3 regions of the Lysinibacillus sp. NPDC093692 genome follow, and region 1 is predicted to be linked to each of the others. Evidence: predicted binding sites of a transcription regulator. Region 1 holds the regulator's gene; each other region holds the start of a gene.
What was found. The regulator LexA, encoded in region 1, represses DNA repair genes until DNA is damaged. The targets are predictions, from matches to a motif close to CGAACATATGTTCG.
Positions count from the first base shown of each region.

Region 2: a site for LexA is predicted at 3,024-3,037, ahead of ruvA (Holliday junction branch migration protein RuvA). Genes of this name have one in related genera too.
Region 3: a site for LexA is predicted at 2,785-2,798, ahead of uvrB (excinuclease ABC subunit UvrB). Genes of this name have one in related genera too.

Region 1 is NZ_JBNNUW010000003.1:240,552-246,853, forward strand. Features, by position in the region: gene ACQKN4_RS05450 (prepilin-type N-terminal cleavage/methylation domain-containing protein) at 1-56, shown strand, start outside; gene pilM (type IV pilus biogenesis protein PilM) at 136-1,107, shown strand; gene ACQKN4_RS05460 (PilN domain-containing protein) at 1,107-1,700, shown strand; gene ACQKN4_RS05465 (potassium transporter) at 1,697-2,422, shown strand; gene ACQKN4_RS05470 (prepilin peptidase) at 2,483-3,235, shown strand; gene ACQKN4_RS05475 (gamma-glutamyl-gamma-aminobutyrate hydrolase family protein) at 3,324-4,046, shown strand; gene lexA (transcriptional repressor LexA) at 4,229-4,846, opposite strand; gene yneA (cell division suppressor protein YneA) at 5,010-5,327, shown strand; gene ACQKN4_RS05490 (YneB family resolvase-like protein) at 5,324-5,989, shown strand; gene ACQKN4_RS05495 (hypothetical protein) at 6,044-6,235, shown strand; partial or broken gene ACQKN4_RS05500 (hypothetical protein) at 6,235-6,302, shown strand, end outside.
Region 2 is NZ_JBNNUW010000015.1:19,851-26,152, reverse strand. Features, by position in the region: gene ACQKN4_RS15975 (transcription repressor NadR) at 234-767, opposite strand; gene ACQKN4_RS15970 (LysM peptidoglycan-binding domain-containing protein) at 910-1,917, shown strand; gene ACQKN4_RS15965 (phosphotransferase) at 1,907-2,785, shown strand; gene ruvA (Holliday junction branch migration protein RuvA) at 3,081-3,701, shown strand; gene ruvB (Holliday junction branch migration DNA helicase RuvB) at 3,720-4,724, shown strand; gene queA (tRNA preQ1(34) S-adenosylmethionine ribosyltransferase-isomerase QueA) at 4,742-5,785, shown strand; gene tgt (tRNA guanosine(34) transglycosylase Tgt) at 5,839-6,302, shown strand, end outside.
Region 3 is NZ_JBNNUW010000001.1:280,556-286,857, forward strand. Features, by position in the region: gene ACQKN4_RS01230 (competence protein ComK) at 1-29, opposite strand, end outside; gene ACQKN4_RS01235 (IDEAL domain-containing protein) at 254-496, shown strand; gene ACQKN4_RS01240 (hypothetical protein) at 540-668, shown strand; gene ACQKN4_RS01245 (RNA polymerase sigma factor) at 777-1,370, shown strand; gene ACQKN4_RS01250 (DUF4179 domain-containing protein) at 1,342-2,451, shown strand; gene uvrB (excinuclease ABC subunit UvrB) at 2,872-4,851, shown strand; gene uvrA (excinuclease ABC subunit UvrA) at 4,859-6,302, shown strand, end outside.

The DNA.
Region 1 (6,302 bases):
TTTCTGCAGATAATAGTATTTCAGAAACTAGCTTAAACAAGAATTTAAAAAAATAGACATTTAAACTCAGTCCAATTCATTTGGACTGGGAAATAAATGACTATATAAAATAGTTCAGAGGAGGCATCTTTTCACATGTTTACAAAAAAGAAAAAATCGCATGTGTCGATTGAAATAAAGGATTACATATTACGTGCGATTGTGGCAAAAGGTCCTGATCCGTCGCAATGGAAGGGCTATGAAATGCCGTTAGCACAGGGAGTTGTTGAAGGTTCTGTTATTCATGATGAAATGGAATTGTTTGATGTCATGAAAAATGATGTGGCAAAATGGGCAGGCAAAAAGCAAAATGCACGTATTTTTGTTCCGGATACTTCCGTTTTGTTAAAGAGCTTTGAGCATCCTGATGATATAGAGTGGAATGAATTAAAAGGGTATGTGGAAATGGAGCTTGGTCAGTCCATTCATCTTCCATTTCAAGATCCTCTTATTGATGTGTATGATCCAAAACCTAGTGATGGACAGGCGATGCTATTTGCAGCACCTTCAGAAGAAGTGACGAAAATGATTGGACTATTACTCGATGCTACATTAGAACCTCAAGTAGCAGATATTCGTACATTGTGTAATATTCGTCTGTTAGAGCATTTGCAGTTAATAAAAGATAATCGATCTTATTTAATAGCGGATTGGTCCATCAATGAATTGTCGATTAGTATTTTTTCATATGGCCAACTGGAGTTTTTACGGTATCAATCGTTTGATACAGATTTATCGGAATGGAAGTTTGAAGAGATTGAGGAGTTTAGTTTTTCTTATCGTTTAGATGCTGATGACAATTATCGTATCATTCTTACCGATCAAATGCTTGAAATCGATCGTATCATGAATTTTTTTAAGTTTTCCTTACATAAAGGTGAGAAAAGTGTCGATGAGATTATCATTCTAGGAGATAATCCACTACTTCCTACGATTAAAGATTTGTTAGAAAATAATTTTCCGACACCGATTATTATGTTAAATGATTCAGTCATTCAAAAATCATTCCCTCAATTTTCAGAGGAATTTGCAAGCTTAATTGGACTTGCATTAAAGGAGGTTAACTAATGGTACCAGAAATTAACCTCTTGCCGAATTTGGAAAAGAAGCATTCAACCCCTACTTCAATATATATAGTATTTATTATTCTTATTGGTATGATAGTAGGATATATGGTTTTTTTGTTTTTCCAAGCAAAAAGTGATCTTACAAAATTAAGTGCGCAGGAAGTGGAGCTTTCATCCCAACACGAACAACTTCAAACTGAGTTAGATATAAAGCAAAATGTGAACGAAGGCTCATTGGAGCAATCTGTACAATTTGTGGAAAAGGTCTCGTATCCAGTGACCCCCTTAATGGATGAAACCCAAGTATTGTTACCAGAGCAAACGTATTTAAGGGATTATGTATTTGGTGAAAAAAATGTTGAGGTTACGGCTGATTTTGAAACAATGTCAGCAATATCATCTTATTTAGAAAAGCTAACAGCAAGCCGCTATTTCAATGATATTCAGGTTGATACTATTTCTAATTTTGATGTATCTATAGGGAATCAAGAGGAAGAAAGTGCGAAGAACAAGTTTAAGGAAGTGCCTCGTTATTCGGCAACGATTATATTAGGAATTGATTTTAAATTTCTCGCTGGAGGTAAAGAATCATGACTAGTAGTAAAAATTCAACGATTATTATCTTAACAGCTTTCATTGCAGCCATTTTATTTGCGCTATATTACTATATAGTAACACCTAAATTAGAAGAAGTAGATGCGAAGGAAAGTTCAATTAACTCCCTTCAACAAGAAATATCAACAATTCAGAAGCAGATTGCTTTAATTGAAGAGAAAGGTAAATCAACTAGTGCAAGTAATTTATCATTGCGTAAAAAAGTACCTCAAACACGAGCTATTGAAGAGGTAATTCGAAATATTGAAGAGATTGAAGCGGTGACGGGAACACGGTTAGAAGCTATGGACTTTAATAATTATGATTCGCTCGTAATGGATTCTACTATGACAGATCCAAACTCGATAAATTCTGAGGAACAGGCTAAACCAAAGCAACCTGCAAATGAAGCTGAGGAACAAGCTGTTGCTAAAAATGATGAAACACCTGAAGCGAAAGATAAAATACCAACTGCTACTTTCACTAAAGACTCCTTACCAAAAGAATTAAAATTAGTGACATTTAATGTTGATGTTGACGCATTAGACAATAAAGCGATGGTTGAGTTTATAAAAGAGATTGAAAAAATTGATCGTGTGATGAAAATTGATGCAATCGATTTCACATCAACTGGTGAAGAAGAGAAATTCCAGGAGGACGCCGATACAACCTTAAAATCTACCATACAAGTAACGACGTTCTATTATGAAGGACAACAATAATCTAGATTGGCGCGCATACTTCCAATGTATGGGCGTCTATTAGTATAGGAGGATATAAAAATGGAGATTGCTTATACAATTACAGTATTCATATTTGGGCTCGTTTTAGGCTCATTTTTTAATGTAGTTGGTTTACGTGTGCCTTTGAAGGAGTCCATTGTGCGTCCGCCCTCGCATTGTACCTCTTGTAAGAGATGGTTGACGGCGTTTGATTTGGTTCCTGTTTTTTCCTATGTATTATTAGCTGGGAAATGCCGTAGCTGTGGGCAAAAAATTTCTTGGATTTATCCACTGATGGAGCTTATAACAGGCATGTTGTTTGCCTTTGCTTATTGGAAATTGGGCTTTAGTGCAGAATTTTTTGTAGCACTATTATTAATTTCATTATTAGTCATTATTATCGTGTCGGATTTTGCTTATATGCTTATCCCCAATAAAGTGCTATTATTCTTTTTACCATTGCTAGTTTTTGGACGCGTCATATCTCCTTTGTCTCCGTGGTGGGACAGTATAGTTGGAGCCTTGGTAGGTTTTGGCATTTTATATTGTATAGCTGTCCTATCAAGAGGTGGAATGGGTGGGGGTGATATTAAATTATTCTTTTTACTTGGTCTTGTACTCGGGACAATACATGCACTTCTGACGCTATTTTTAGCTGCTGTAATTGGCATGATTGTTGGAATAGTAGTATTAAAAGTACGCGGACAGGGAAGAAAAACGCCTATACCATTCGGACCTTCTATTGCTTTAGCTGCTATTATTATCTATTTCTATGGGGATGCGTTGATGAACTGGTATCTTGGATTTTGGTAATTAATCAGTGGGGGATTCCTTCGATGATTAATAGTCTTCGAGCTTTTATAGGTAGTTAATGCTAGATAAAGATCATGGAGGGGATAACATGAAACCAATTATCGGAATAACAGCCTTTGCGGAGGATGATTTGTCCTCAAGATTAAATGCTGCTTATAGCAAAAGTATAATTGAAGCTGGGGGTGTACCTCTTATAATTCCGATTGGAGTTGAAGAGGATGTAGCACAAATTTTATCGTTGACGGACGGATTATTACTATCGGGTGGACATGATGTACATCCATTTCTTTTTGGTGCAGAACCTACACCAAAGTTAGGGAAGATTCATCCGGAAAGGGATTCAGTAGAACTTTCCTTGATTGAAGCGGCCTCTATTCGGAAAATGCCGATTTTCGGCATTTGTCGAGGGATTCAAATGCTAAATGTTGCGTTTGGAGGCACTCTCTATCAGGATATTGATAGTGAATATCATAGTAAAAAATTAATAAAGCATACGCAACAAGCGGCACGGGGCGTTGCTACACATCATGTTGATCTAACACCGGATACATTATTAACAACAATTATTGAGGAAGAAAAAATTCCGGTGAATTCATTTCATCATCAGGCAATAAACGTAGCAGCAGAAAAATTGAAAGTGGCAGCCAAATCAAGTGATGGTATCGTTGAAGCCGTAGTACACGAAGATTTACCATTTTGTCTAGCAGTACAATGGCATCCTGAAGAGCTAGCCATTGTAGGAGATGAAGCATCAAAAAAATTATTCACTGCATTTGTAGAGGCGAGTTTGAAATTCAAGGTAGAGGCATAAAACTTGATAAGCATTACATGGCTTAGGATGGAAATTAACTAAAGACATTGCTAGAGGGAAGAATCCATATAAGGTGGGTTCTTTTTTAGTGTATAAAATGGCACTCGAAAAATAAGAAAAAGAGGTATATGCCCATTTGTGAACATAGAATCCTCTTTTTGTACGTTGCTATTGAGATACTTTTAATGAACACGACGATAAAGACCTACAACATGACCCAAAATAGAAACTTGGTCTACGATAATTGGCTCCATTGTTGCGTTTTCAGGCTGTAAACGGAAATGACTTTTTTCCTTAAAGAAACGCTTTACAGTTGCTTCATTCTCTTCAGTCATTGCTACGACAATATCACCATTATCAGCTGTTGATTTTTGTTTAACAATAACTAAATCTCCGTCTAAAATGCCAGCTTCAATCATTGATTCACCCATAATTTCTAGCATAAATAACTGATCTTCACTTGTACCATAAATATCCGGTAGCGGGAAATATTCATCGATATTTTCAACAGCAGTTATCGGAGAACCTGCAGTAACCTTCCCAACAAGTGGTACATGAATAACTTGTTGCTTTTGAATAGAGTCCTCTGGCTCTAGAATTTCAATGGCACGTGGTTTAGTTGGATCGCGTCGAATTAAGCCTTTTTGCTCCAAACGAGCTAAATGTCCATGAACTGTAGAGCTTGAAGCAAGTCCAACTGCTTCACCAATTTCACGTACAGATGGTGGATAACCCTTTGCGCGTACCTCTTCTTTAATGAAATCTAATATGGCCTCTTGTCTTTTCGAAACTTTTTTCATGATTGCTCACCTCTTTTTTCTAGTCATTCTACTTATTAGTAGTATAGCAGAATGCGAACACTTAAGCAAACATAGGTTCGAAAAGTGTTTGACAAAAACATTTGTTCGCATTATTATAAGAACATATATTCCGAACAGACATTCTTGAAAAGGGGTTATACACATGAACTGGTTTAAAAAAAATCCACATATTACAACTTTATTAGGAGCTTGTCTTCTATTTACAGCATATCTTTTTATAACAGATCCAGGAGATGTTACATACGCAGAAATTGAAGTCGAACATGGTGATAGTTTATGGTCGTTAGCCGAACAGTACCGTGGTAAAATGAAATCGGATGAATGGATTAAGCTTGTTAAGGCAGAAAATGAATTATCGAACGTACGAATTATTGCAGGTAATTCTCTAGTGATTCCAGTAGTGGGTGACGACCAATCCAATCCTATAAATTCAATTGAAATTGCGAGAAATGTAAAATGATAACAAAACAACAATCGGCTGTTGTCTATTGCCGTGTGAGTACAGAAAAAGAGACACAAAGCTCCTCATTAGAGCGACAGGAGGAGGAGTTAGTACGCTATGCTAAGGAACAGGGCTACGAAGTGAAACTTGTTTTTAAGGATAAGCATAGCGGCTATGATGTGGAACGAGAGGGTTTACTAGAAATGCTCGATTTCATAAAAGAAAAAGAAGTAACAGCATTATTTGTGCAGGATGAAACACGTTTAGGACGTGGAAATGCTCGAATGGCCGTTTTGCATTTATTGCAGAAAACTGAAACTAATGTTTTCTCTATGCGAGACGCGGGACCTGTACAATTAAATGAAATGGATACGATGCTCCTAGAAATTTTAGCAATTGTAGAGGAGTACCAGCGTAGAATCCACAATGCTAAAATACGTCGTGGTATGCGTCGTGCAGTTGAAAATGGCTACCGCCCTGAAAATAATTTATCTAACCGAGGAAACCCAAACGGTCAGGAACGTAAAGATGTCCCTATAGAAGAAATCGTCAAACTCCGCAATCGAGGCTTCACATTTGAGGAGATAGCTATGACTCTTAGGGGGCTAAGCTTTGACGTAAGCAAAGCCACTGTCCATAGGAGATATCGGGAACATTTAGAGAGAAACGAAATAAAGTAACGTTTTAATCAGTGGGAGTTTTCCTACTGATTTTTTTCTTTTTAAAGGCTCTAGATGAAGGTGAAGGAACCAGTAGTGACGGATAGAACAGTGAAAAACGTGGATAGAATCGGCAAAGTGATGGATAGAACAGCGAAAAACGTGGATAGAAACGCCAAAGTGACGGATAGAACAGCGAAAAACGTGGATAGAAACGCCAAAGTGACGGATAGAACAGCGAAAAACGTGGATAGAATGCCAAAGTGATGGATAGAACAGTGAAAAACGTGGATAGAAACGGCAAAGTGACGGATAGAACAGTGAAAAACGTGGA
Region 2 (6,302 bases), on a different contig from region 1:
ATCCCCATTTTAACTGATTTCCGCTACGGGCTACTCGACTCCCGCGGGAAAGCGAGTAGCCCGTAGCGGAAATCAGCCTTTCGAATTAATTAGAATGTATAAATGGTTAATCAATACACCTGATAGTAAACCATATAAATTCATTTAAATAGAAAGCTGCTAGTCTCCGTGAAGGCTAGCAGCTTTGAATCAACTATTTGATTTTATACATTATGGAAGGAAAATTTGTTGACTTATTGATCGACAACTAAATAGCCTTTTTTTCGTAAAGTAAGCTCAATTAAATCTAAAATTTCAACAGAAGGCGCGGAAATAACATGAAGATGTGTACCACCTGTTAGTTCGGATAAATAACTTGCTTGTGTTTCGTTGACACGTTGAATAAATTTTTTTACCTCATGACGGTTAGAGACCATAATGGATGCAGTAATTTCTCCATAAATAGGATGTTCAACAATAACATTTTTTACTGTCCCACCGCAATCAACTATTGTTATCAGTTCATCATCTGCATTTTCTGCTGTATGAAAGCAAGGAATTGTCCGTTCAACGGTCTGCTGTATTTGTTCCTGATGCATATAAAGATATCCTTGGCTAGTAGCAATAATAGGCTCATTCCTAGCCTTTAATAATGTCATATCATTAACAATGACTTGTCTAGAAACATTAGCGAATTTAGCTAGGTCTGTCCCTGTTATAGGTGCTGTGCTGTTTTTTAGTTGTGCTAGAAGTTGCAGTCGGCGTTCTTCGCCTAACATTTTTTTCATAAGAGATCACCTCTGCTTGTAATAAAGGAAGCAGTTTTCCTTAAAACCTAGTGTACCATGAAGCCTTTCTAACATGGGTGAATTTTTTGTATCCAATTGGAACATTGAACATATGATACGAAGAGAGGAAGGGAGGAAAAAATTGCGTATTCATATTGTCCAAAAGGGAGACACGTTGTGGAAGATTGCGAAAGAGTACGGAGTTTCATTTGAAGATTTAAAGCGGCTTAATGCCCATCTCGCTAACCCAGACTATATTGTACCGGGCATGGAAATTATCCTACCTGAAAAAATAAACAAAGAACCACATAGAGAACATCATCGAGAAACAGATCGTGGAATGCATAGAGATGGACATAGAGAGGGGGGACATAGAGACGGACATAGGGAATCACATAAAGAGGGACACAAGGAACATATGCATAAGGAGTCACCTACAAAGCACTTTAAGGAAAAAGAAGTACAGCGACCAATGCCACCACCAATTATTGCACCACCACCACCAATGCCAGAACCACAGATGATTCCAATTCCGTATCCAATGCCGATGCCTCAGCCAGCGCCAGTTGAGCTTAGCTGGAATCAACAAGTTGTCATGCCAAGTGTAGAGCAAACTGTATCACCAATTCAAATTCAACCACAACCACAACCACAACCTGTAGCCCAACCGACGCCAGCACCTATGCCAATGCCGCAACCGATTTTTATCATGCCACAAATGCCAGCAGTACCACATTGTGCAAGCTGCCATCAGCCAGTGCATCATCATATGTATTGGCCAATGCCGATGCATATGCCAATGCCAATGGAGCCGCAAGTTGAGGCGTATACAATGCCAGAGCAACCATCATGTGAAATGGGATGCGAAAAAGTTGCTGGGGTAGGGGATTTCTTAGAATCTAGTACATCTCCATTCTTCCCTATGAAACCAGAATTTGAAGCTATGCCGGAAATGGAACAGCCTTGTGGTTGTCATGCTCAGCCAGCTATGATGCCAAATTGGCACATGGACCCATGTTTCTGTCAGCCACCATGCCCGCCACCATGTCCACCACCATGTCCATCACATTGCCCAATGCCGTATTCGTCAGTAGGACCATGGATGTCACCGCACTTTTTCCCAGGCGGGATGACGCCTTATCGATGGTGAAAAAGCGTATATCATTGAAGAAGTAAAGCCGAATATTTGGAAGTATAAATATCAATCCAATAATTATTTTGTAAAACGAGCAAAGCAGATAGAAATAGCAGAAAAGGTGAGGGCTATTCATCGACAGCTTGGATATCTAGAACCCTCGTTGATTTTGCCTTTAATGAAAAGTGATGACGAGTATTTAATCGTGCAAGATTGGCAAGAGGGAAGTCATGGTGCTAATTTTGCCCGTAAAAAAGATCGGAAGGAATCACTGAAGTTATTAAATATGTTACATGATACACATAAAAAAATTGCTTGGCAACGTGTGCCAGGCTTGCACACCTATTCACAGCTTTTAAAATGGCAAATGCGTTTTATGCGTTTTAAAAGCAGACGGAAAGAGTTTCGCCCATTTTTAACAAAAGAAGAAATCGATCAAATTTTACATTATAGTGAGAAATCATTACAGTTAATCGCGCAGGAAGATGTACCTGAAAAAGAAATAACACTTTTACATGGAGATGTCGTACATCATAATTTTTTATGGTGCACAGATGGTGAATTACGTTTAATCGATTTTGATCTGGCTCACCTTGGAGAAGCGGATGATGAATATATTTTATGGTTGCATCGTGTACTGCCAGCTGTAAATTATGACCTTGGTAAAATATTTGCAGAGCTACCAGAGATGAAACGATTAGATAAAAAAAAGCTACATCGTTTAAAATATCCAAATGAGCTATTACGTGAATGGCTTTTTGCAATAGATTTACCATTAGCTCAGCAGCTGGTATTTTTAGATTATTTAGTGCCATTTACAAAACGAGCTCTCACATATTGGCCAAAACTGTGGTACGATATTGATAAAATGATAAAGAAATGACCGTCTTTCGGCGGTCATTTTTGTCTGTGAACGAATACTTGTGCTATTTCTTAATGGTAAGGAAATTATAGATTCTTAACTGTGTATAACCTAGAGCATAGTTTTCGTCTAGGCTAAAGCGCTACATTCTCGAGGTCGTTTCGATCCCTCGGGAAAAAGTGGTGAATCACTTACTTTTGCTTCGGGCTCTCTAGCGCTTGTCGGATGTAAACGAGCGCTTTAGCGCATTTGTTATAGTCGAGCATTCGTTCGCAATATGCTATAATCGAAGACGATGATTGTGAGGGATTATAGAATGTATGATTATTTAAACGGGCAAATAAAGCGTATAACTCCTGAGTATATCGTCCTAGAACAACAAGGGATAGGCTGGCAGCTGAATACACCTAATCCATTTGCGTTCAGGACATCAGCACTTGAACAACAAATTTATGTACATTTGCATGTACGCGAGGATGCACAAGTGTTATATGGCTTTCCAAATTTAGACCAACGAGAGCTGTTTCGTAAACTTATTTTAGTGTCAGGGATTGGACCAAAGGGTGCGCTTGCTATTTTAGCTACTGGGAATCCACAACAGGTTATCAGTGCCATTGAACGAGAGGATGAATCGTTTTTAGTAAAGTTTCCTGGTGTCGGTAAGAAAACGGCACGTCAAATGATTCTAGATTTAAAAGGTAAACTTGGCGGATTGTTAGATACTATTGAACTACCAAGTACAGAAGATGAGCTACCGTTATTTGGTGTGAATCCATATAAACATGAGCTTGAAGAAGCTATTCTTGCCTTAATGGCACTAGGTTATTCTGAAAAAGAACTAGAAAAAATACGTCCACAGCTCGAAGATAACGACAAGCTTGAAACAACAGATGCATTTATGAAACAAGCTTTACAATTGCTATTAAAGTTAAAATAGTGAAAGGGGGGAAAGTACATGTCTGAACGTATGATGGCTAGTGAGGCAGGTAGCTATGATGAACATTTTGAATTATCTTTACGCCCACAAAGATTAGCACAATATATTGGTCAACATAAGGTAAAGGAGAATTTACAAATTTTCATTGAAGCGGCAAAGCTTCGTCAGGAAAGTTTAGATCATGTGCTGTTATATGGACCACCCGGACTTGGGAAAACTACATTAGCTGCTGTCATTGCTAATGAAATGAATGTCAATGTGCGCATGACTAGTGGCCCTGCTATCGAACGTCCTGGCGATTTAGCAGCTATTTTAAGCTCACTGGAGCCAGGAGATGTGCTATTTATTGATGAAATACATCGCCTGCCTCGTGCAATTGAAGAGGTGCTTTATCCTGCCATGGAGGATTTTTGTTTAGATATTGTCGTTGGTAAGGGCCCTGAAGCGCGTTCTGTACGACTTGATTTACCGCCATTTACACTCGTGGGTGCAACAACAAGAGCAGGTGCATTATCAGCACCTTTAAGGGATCGCTTTGGCGTATTATTAAGATTGGAGTATTATGATAATACTTCACTTGCAGAAATTGTTGTACGTAGTGCACTTTTATTTGATGTTGATATTGAACAAATAGCAGCACTTGAAATGGCAACTCGCTCACGTGGTACACCTCGTATTGCTAACCGTCTGCTAAAACGAGTACGAGATTATGCACAGGTGCTTGGAGATGGTATGATAACGGAGGGACTTGCTAAGCAAGCGCTTGAGCTATTACAAGTCGATCCTAGAGGGCTTGACCATATTGACCATAAACTTGTGACCAATATGATTGAGCGCTTCCGAGGTGGCCCAGTAGGCTTGGATACGTTGGCAGCATCTATTGGTGAAGAACGCGTTACGATTGAGGATGTGTACGAGCCATATTTGATGCAAATCGGCTTTATACAACGGACGCCGCGTGGACGTGTGGCAACACATTTGGCCTACGAACATTTTGGATATGAATATCCCCAACAAACCTAGAAGAAGGAAGTATTTTCATGCGTGTAGAAGATTTTGATTTTGAATTGCCAGAAGAGCTTATTGCACAAACCCCACTTTTGGATCGTACAGCTAGTCGATTAATGGTAGTGACGCCAGGCTCAGCAAATGTAGATCATCACCATTTTGCTCATATTTTAGATGAGCTACAAACTGGAGACTGTCTTGTGTTAAATGATACAAGAGTATTACCAGCACGTTTAATGGGTGTTAAAGAGGAGACAGGTGCTCATATAGAGGTACTGCTATTAAAGCAAATGGCGGGTACGGATGAATGGGAAACGCTTGTTAAACCAGCTAAGCGTGTAAAAGTTGGCACAGTTGTAACATTTGGAGATGGCTTACTGACAGCTACTTGTACAGGAGAGCTTGATCATGGTGGACGTACATTTGAGTTTAAATATAACGGCATTTTTTATGAAATTTTAGAGCAACTTGGTGAGATGCCACTACCTCCATATATTCGCGAAAAGTTAGAGGATAAGGATCGCTACCAAACCGTTTATGCAAAAGAGCGGGGTTCAGCAGCAGCACCAACTGCAGGTCTGCATTTTACTGAAGAATTACTAGAGCAAGTGAAAGCAAAAGGGGTCGAAGTTGTTTTTATCACTTTACATGTGGGACTTGGAACTTTCCGTCCTGTAAGTGTAGATTCAATTGAAAATCACGAAATGCATTCTGAATTTTATAGTGTAACGGAAGAAACCGCATCTATCATAAACCGAGTAAAGAGTAATGGTGGTAAAGTAATTGCAGTTGGTACAACCTCTACACGTACTTTAGAAACGATCGGCTCTAAATATGGAGGTGAAGTACGAGCAGAACAAGGTTGGACGTCTATTTTCATTTATCCGGGATATGAATTTACTGTTGTGGATGGTTTAATTACAAACTTCCATTTACCAAAGTCTACCCTTGTAATGCTTGTTAGTACGCTTGCAACAAAAGAAACAATTTTAAGTGCATACCAACAAGCTGTAGAAGAAAAATATCGTTTCTTTAGCTTTGGTGATGCTATGTTTATTCGTCCAAAAGGCGAATAAAGAAAAAATCGGAGTACTGTTTTTACTTTAGATAAGAGAGGAATTTTTATAATATGACACAACCAGCAATTCGTTATGAGCTACTTCATACTTGTAAACAAACTGGAGCACGCCTTGGTATCGTGCATACACCGCATGGCTCTTTCGAAACGCCAGCATTTATGCCTGTAGGGACACAAGCAACTGTTAAAACAATGTCACCTGAGGAATTAAAGGAAATGAATGCAGGTATTATTCTGTCAAATACGTATCATTTATGGCTACGACCTGGGAATGATATTGTTAAGGAAGCAGGGGGCCTGCATAAATTTATGAACTGGGATCGCCCGATTTTAACAGATTCAGGTGGTTTCCAAGTGTTCTCACTTAGTCAATTCCGTAAAATCGAAGAAGAAGGGGTTCATTTCCGCAATCATTTAAATGGGGACAAATTGTTTTTAAGTCCTGAAAAGGCGATGGAAATTCAAAATGATTTAGGTTCGGATATTATGATGGCTTTTGATGAATGTCCACCTTT
Region 3 (6,302 bases), on a different contig from region 1:
AAATATCCATTGATGTAGTTTGCTGACATCTATGTAAGCCTCCTTTTCTATTTCTTCTTGAAGTGTATAACACAAAAATAAATTCAGAAAATATAGATAAAAGAAGGAAGTTCGTGCTATTTCAAGCAATTGCTTAGAAAAATTGCTTAAAATAGCACGAGATTAATAGTAAATCGAAGTGATTTTCAGTTCTAAAGCATTGCATTTTAATTTCAATTTTCTTATAATTTAGAAAAGGATCGAGGTGAGATCGTTGGATAAATATTATTCGTATACAGATTTTCTAAAAGCCGTTGGTCAGACAAAGAAAGTTGATGAGGCAGAGAAATTATTAAACGAGATTTATTTAGATTTATTTTTAAATCATATCCAGCGTAAGCATCGTGAAGAGCAGCTCATGGTTCTGATAGATAGAGCACTCGATGACAAAGATGAAAACGCATTTCATCTATACGCAACCGAACTAGTAGCTTTACACCAAGATACAACTGAATAATATGACGAGCCCGCTCTCTGATATTGGAGGGTGGGATTTTTTTGTGATTTTATTTGCAAGATTGATGAGTGAATACCTTGAATTCGTTAGGAGTGTAGAGCAAGTAGAAGAATCGACTGAAGAAAAGAAGGCATTCATTTTGCCAGGATTCTATACACCGTTAAAGAAGTAAAGCGTCCCAAGTTGTGTCACTCTTTTTTTCTTTTCCCCAAAAAGTTTTTTTATAGTGTCACAAATCCCTATTAATTTCAGTTATATAGGTTAGAAAGGAGGGGAGAATTTGACTGTACTGAATAACTCCAAGGAAAAAGCCGATTTAGATATAAAATCTATCGTGGAACAAGTTCAAACAGGCGATATTCATGCCTATACAGAAATAATTCGTTGTTTTCAAAAGCCAATCTATATTTACTGCTACTATCTTTTAGGAAATAAAGAAGAAGCGGAGGATGCTTCACAAGATATTTTTATAAAGGGATTAGAGAATATTAGTCATTTTTCTTATACTGTTTCTTTCTCAGCATGGCTTTATAAGATTGCTCATCATCACTGTATTGATTTAATAAAAAAGAAAAATAAAGGTTTTAAATTTTGGACAAGTTTTAAGAAAGATCATGCGTACAAGCACACTCATGAACAAGGATTTCAATATGACGATATCATTCATGAGTTATTAGAACAGTTACATATGGACGAAAGAAGGATTCTGCTACTTCGGTCAATAGAGGAATATAGCTTCGACGAAATTGCTTCTATTATGGAACTTAAGCCAACTACTGTTCGAAAAAAATATGAACGATTACGTAAAAAATTGTTGAAAAAGAATAAGTTAGGAGGGGAAAGTTATGAACACTCGTTCAAAACAGGAGGATAAAGAGTTAGATCAGTTAGAAAGATTAATCCGAGAAACCCCAATGGAAGTGGATTTAGTTAATCGTACAATGAACAAATTCGAAAGTACTCGTTATACAAAGCAGCCAGAAAGCTTTAGAACTTCTAAGAACAAGCGTCAAAAAGTAATGATGATTACGGCCTCTGCAGCAATGATTTTTAGTCTTATATTTATTTCTAGTTTAGTTTCACCAACTTTGGCTGCAACGATCAAACAAGTTCCCGTGCTTTCTTCTATTTTCAAACTCGCTGGTGATCTTGGCCTGCAAACTGCTGATGAGAAAGGGCTCTCAACGAAACTTAATACAAGTGCTACTCATGATGATTTTACATTAAATGTATCAGAAGTAGTGTATGACGGTACACGCGTTTCAATAGCTATTGAACGCCCTCATAAAGAAGATGAGAAAGAAACGTTAATGGAACGTATCAATAATATCGAATTGCTCATTAATGATGCTCCTGTTAAATCTATTGGAATTGTTATGAAACCAGGTAAAGATAATGATTCTGCTATTATTGAGCTTTCTGATCTGAGAAATCAGGGAGGAAGTCCTTTCCCAGAGCAGTTTGATTTAACAGTATCGGCTACAATAGCTGGTATACAGGGTCCTTTCAAAATTGATATTCCTGTGAATAAAATCGAAAACTATCTGACTTTACAACCTAATGTAAGTCGAGAATACAAAAATATTCATTTTAGTGTTGAAAAAGTCGAATTTACACCAATAACGACAGGATTAACTACACGAGTCGTTTTAACTGACAACTCAATTTTTACGCTACCTTTACTAACGATGGGTGTAGATATTTTTGATGATCAAGGCCATAAACTTAAATTGATTGGCGGAGATGGTTGGAATGCTACAAATGGAAACATTCATATTTCTGATCGTAGATTCCAACCATTTGAATCTATTCCCAAAACAATAACCCTTAAGCCGTATATACATCTCTTTGATGAAAAAGAAATGTGGGTATATCAAATGAATGAAAATGGTGACCCGAAGATTCAATATATTCCTGAGCTGGAGGTTACACTCCCTATTAATTTACAAAAATAAAAAAGTAGAGAAAGTGAGGCAAACTTACTTTCTCTACTTTTTAGTATGTCAAATTATTTACTTACTTTAAAAATATAATTTTCCAATCAAGCTGATCACACCCAATCAAAACTACTAGGCTCCTTTTATATAACCTTTTAATAAACCTAAACCCGACGAGCAATTCGTCACCAAACAGTGAATTTCCTGCTAAGATCATGTATTTACATCGCCCTATCTCGATTAGCTAACATTTGGAAAGGGTAATCTATTGATAGAGAGGTTCCGATTAATTATTATAGTACATACGTTCTGTTGAATTCATCGCAAATAGAGCAAACGGAAAAATATTTACAAACATTCGTTCGTTAAATGTTCGAAATTTTAATAACGCTATGCTAAAATATATGTACAAATTGGAAGGAAAGGACGGGGACATGTGTGCAAACATTTGATTTACAAGCGCCATATACGCCTAATGGGGATCAGCCACAGGCAATTGCGGAATTAGTGGAGGGTGTACGTGCAGGTAAGCGTCATCAAACGTTGCTCGGGGCAACAGGAACGGGAAAAACATTTACGATTTCTAATGTCATTAAAGAAGTAAAAAAACCGACACTTATTATGGCACACAATAAAACACTAGCGGGTCAATTATATAGTGAGTTTAAAGAGTTCTTCCCTGATAATGCAGTTGAATACTTTGTTAGCTACTATGATTACTTTCAGCCAGAGGCTTATGTACCGCAGACGGATACTTATATCGAGAAAGATTCAAGCATTAATGATGAAATTGATAAGTTGCGTCACTCTGCGACATCTTCATTATTCGAGCGCGATGATGTCATTATTATTGCATCCGTGTCCTGTATTTATGGTCTAGGTTCTCCAGAAGAATATCGTGAACTGGTCGTATCAGTGCGTACGGGAATGGAAATTGAACGTAATCAGTTGCTTCGAAAATTGGTCGATGTACAGTATGAGCGTAATGATGTGAGTTTTACACGTGGGACGTTTCGGGTACGTGGTGATGTAGTGGAAATTTTCCCTGCATCCCGTGATGAACATTGTATCCGCGTGGAATTTTTCGGGGATGAGATTGATCGAATTCGAGAGGTGGATGCGTTAACTGGAGAAATACTAGCAGAGCGTGATCATGTTGCTATTTTCCCAGCGTCCCACTTCGTTACACGAGAAGAAAAAATGCTAAAAGCTATTGATAATATTGAAAAAGAGTTGGAGGAGCGTTTAGCTCTTTTGCGTTCAGAGGATAGATTATTGGAGGCGCAGCGTTTAGAGCAACGCACTCGTTATGATTTAGAAATGATGCGTGAAATGGGCTTTTGCTCGGGGATTGAAAACTACTCGCGTCATTTAACATTGCGTGAAGCGGGGGCGACGCCATATACACTACTTGACTATTTCCCTGATGATTTTTTACTTGTTGTCGATGAAAGTCACGTTACTTTGCCACAAGTTCGAGGGATGTATAACGGTGACCAAGCACGTAAAGGTGTGCTAGTTGAGCATGGCTTCCGTTTGCCATCAGCACTAGATAACCGCCCTTTACGTTTTGAAGAATATGAGAAACATATACATCAAGCTATTTATGTATCGGCGACACCTGGTCCGTACGAGCTTGAGCATACGCCGGAAATGGTGCAGCAAATTATTCGTCCAACTGGGCTGCTTGATCCACAAATTGACGTACGTCCTATTGAAGGGCAAATTGATGATTTAATCGATGAGATTCAAGGTCGTATTGCTCGTGATGAACGAGTGCTCGTTACAACGTTGACGAAAAAAATGTCAGAGGATTTATCAGCTTATTTGAAAGAGATGGGCTTAAAGGTGGAGTACTTGCATTCAGAGATTAAGACGCTAGAGCGAATTGAAATTATTCGTGAGCTGCGAAAAGGTACTTATGATGTTCTAATCGGCATTAACTTATTGCGAGAAGGGCTAGATATTCCTGAAGTTTCTCTTGTGGCAATTTTAGATGCTGACAAGGAAGGGTTTTTACGTTCAGAGCGTTCATTAATTCAAACGATTGGACGTGCCGCGCGTAATGCTAATGGTCATGTCATTATGTATGCAAATAATATGACGGATTCGATGAAAAAGGCGATTGAGGAAACGAAACGTCGTCGAGCATTGCAAATGGCGTATAACGAGGAGCATGGTATTACACCGAAAACGATTGTGAAGAAAATTCCTGATGTTATTCGTGCGACACAGGTGGCAGAGGAAGAAGAGACTTATGTAGCGAAGGCTACAAAAGGTAAGAAGCTGACGAAGGCGGAAAAAGAGCAGTTACTTGCTACGCTAGAATTAGAAATGAAGGAAGCAGCAAAAGCACTCGATTTCGAACGTGCTGCTGAGTTGCGCGATACAATATTTGAATTGAAATTAGAAGGGTGAACGGCTTGTGAAAAATACTGAAATAGTCGTGCAGGGCGCACGAGCACATAATTTAAAAAATATTAATGTCACAATTCCACGCGATCAATTAGTCGTGCTAACAGGTTTATCGGGCTCAGGGAAATCATCATTAGCGTTCGATACGATTTATGCCGAGGGACAACGTCGTTATGTAGAATCCCTTTCAGCCTATGCCCGTCAATTCCTTGGTCAAATGGATAAACCAGACGTCGATGCGATAGAGGGATTATCTCCTGCTATTTCAATCGATCAAAAAACGACGAGCCGTAACCCACGTTCGACAGTTGGGACAGTAACGGAAATCTATGATTATTTACGTTTGCTATATGCACGTATTGGTAAGCCTATTTGTCCAAATCACGGTATAGAAATTACCTCTCAAACGATTGAGCAAATGGTCGATCGTTTATTAACTTATCCAGAAAGAACGAAAATGCAGTTGCTTGCTCCAATGGTAGCAGGGCGTAAGGGAACACATGTAAAGCTACTGGAAGATTTAAAAAAGCAAGGCTTTGTTCGTGTACGTATCGACGGTGAGCTACGTGATTTAGATGATTCGATTGAACTTGATAAAAATAAAAAACATTCAATAGAAGTAGTCATCGATCGTGTTGTGATGAAGGAAGGCGTCGCGGCACGTCTTAGTGATTCCTTAGAGACAGCATTACGTTTGGCAGATGGGCGAGTACTTGTCGATGTGATGGAACATGAGGAATTATTATTTAGTGAGCATCATGCTTGCCCATTATGTGGTTTTTCAATCGGTGAGCTAGAGCCTCGTATGTTTTCATTTAACAGTCCATTCGGAGCTTGTCCAAGCTGTGATGGTTTAGGCTCGACACAAGAGGTTGATCTTGAATTAGTAGTACCCGATTGGGATCGAAGTTTATTAGAGCATGCTTTAGCACCGTGGGAACCGACAAGCTCTCAATATTATCCTCAGTTATTAAAGGCTGTGTGCGATCATTATGATATCCCGATGGACGTACCTGTAAAGGATCTACCGAAAGAAAAGATGGATAAAATTTTATATGGTTCTGGTAAAGATAAAATCCATTTCCATTATGAAAATGAGTTTGGCAATGTGCGAGATCAAATGATTGAATTCGAAGGTGTTGTCCGTAATGTGGAGCGCCGCTTTAAGGAGACAACGTCTGATTACGTGCGTGAACAAATGGAAAAATATATGGCCCAGCAAGCATGTCCATCTTGTAAAGGGTATCGCTTAAAGCCTGAAACATTAGCTGTAAAGCTAGCAGATAAGCATATTGGTGAAGTGACACAGTATTCGATTCAGGAAGCTGATACATTTTTCAAAGAGCTGGATTTATCAGAAAAGGATATGAAAATTGCTCGACTTGTTTTACGTGAAATTGAAGAGCGCCTTGGCTTCCTTGTCAATGTAGGGCTAGATTATTTAACATTAAGTC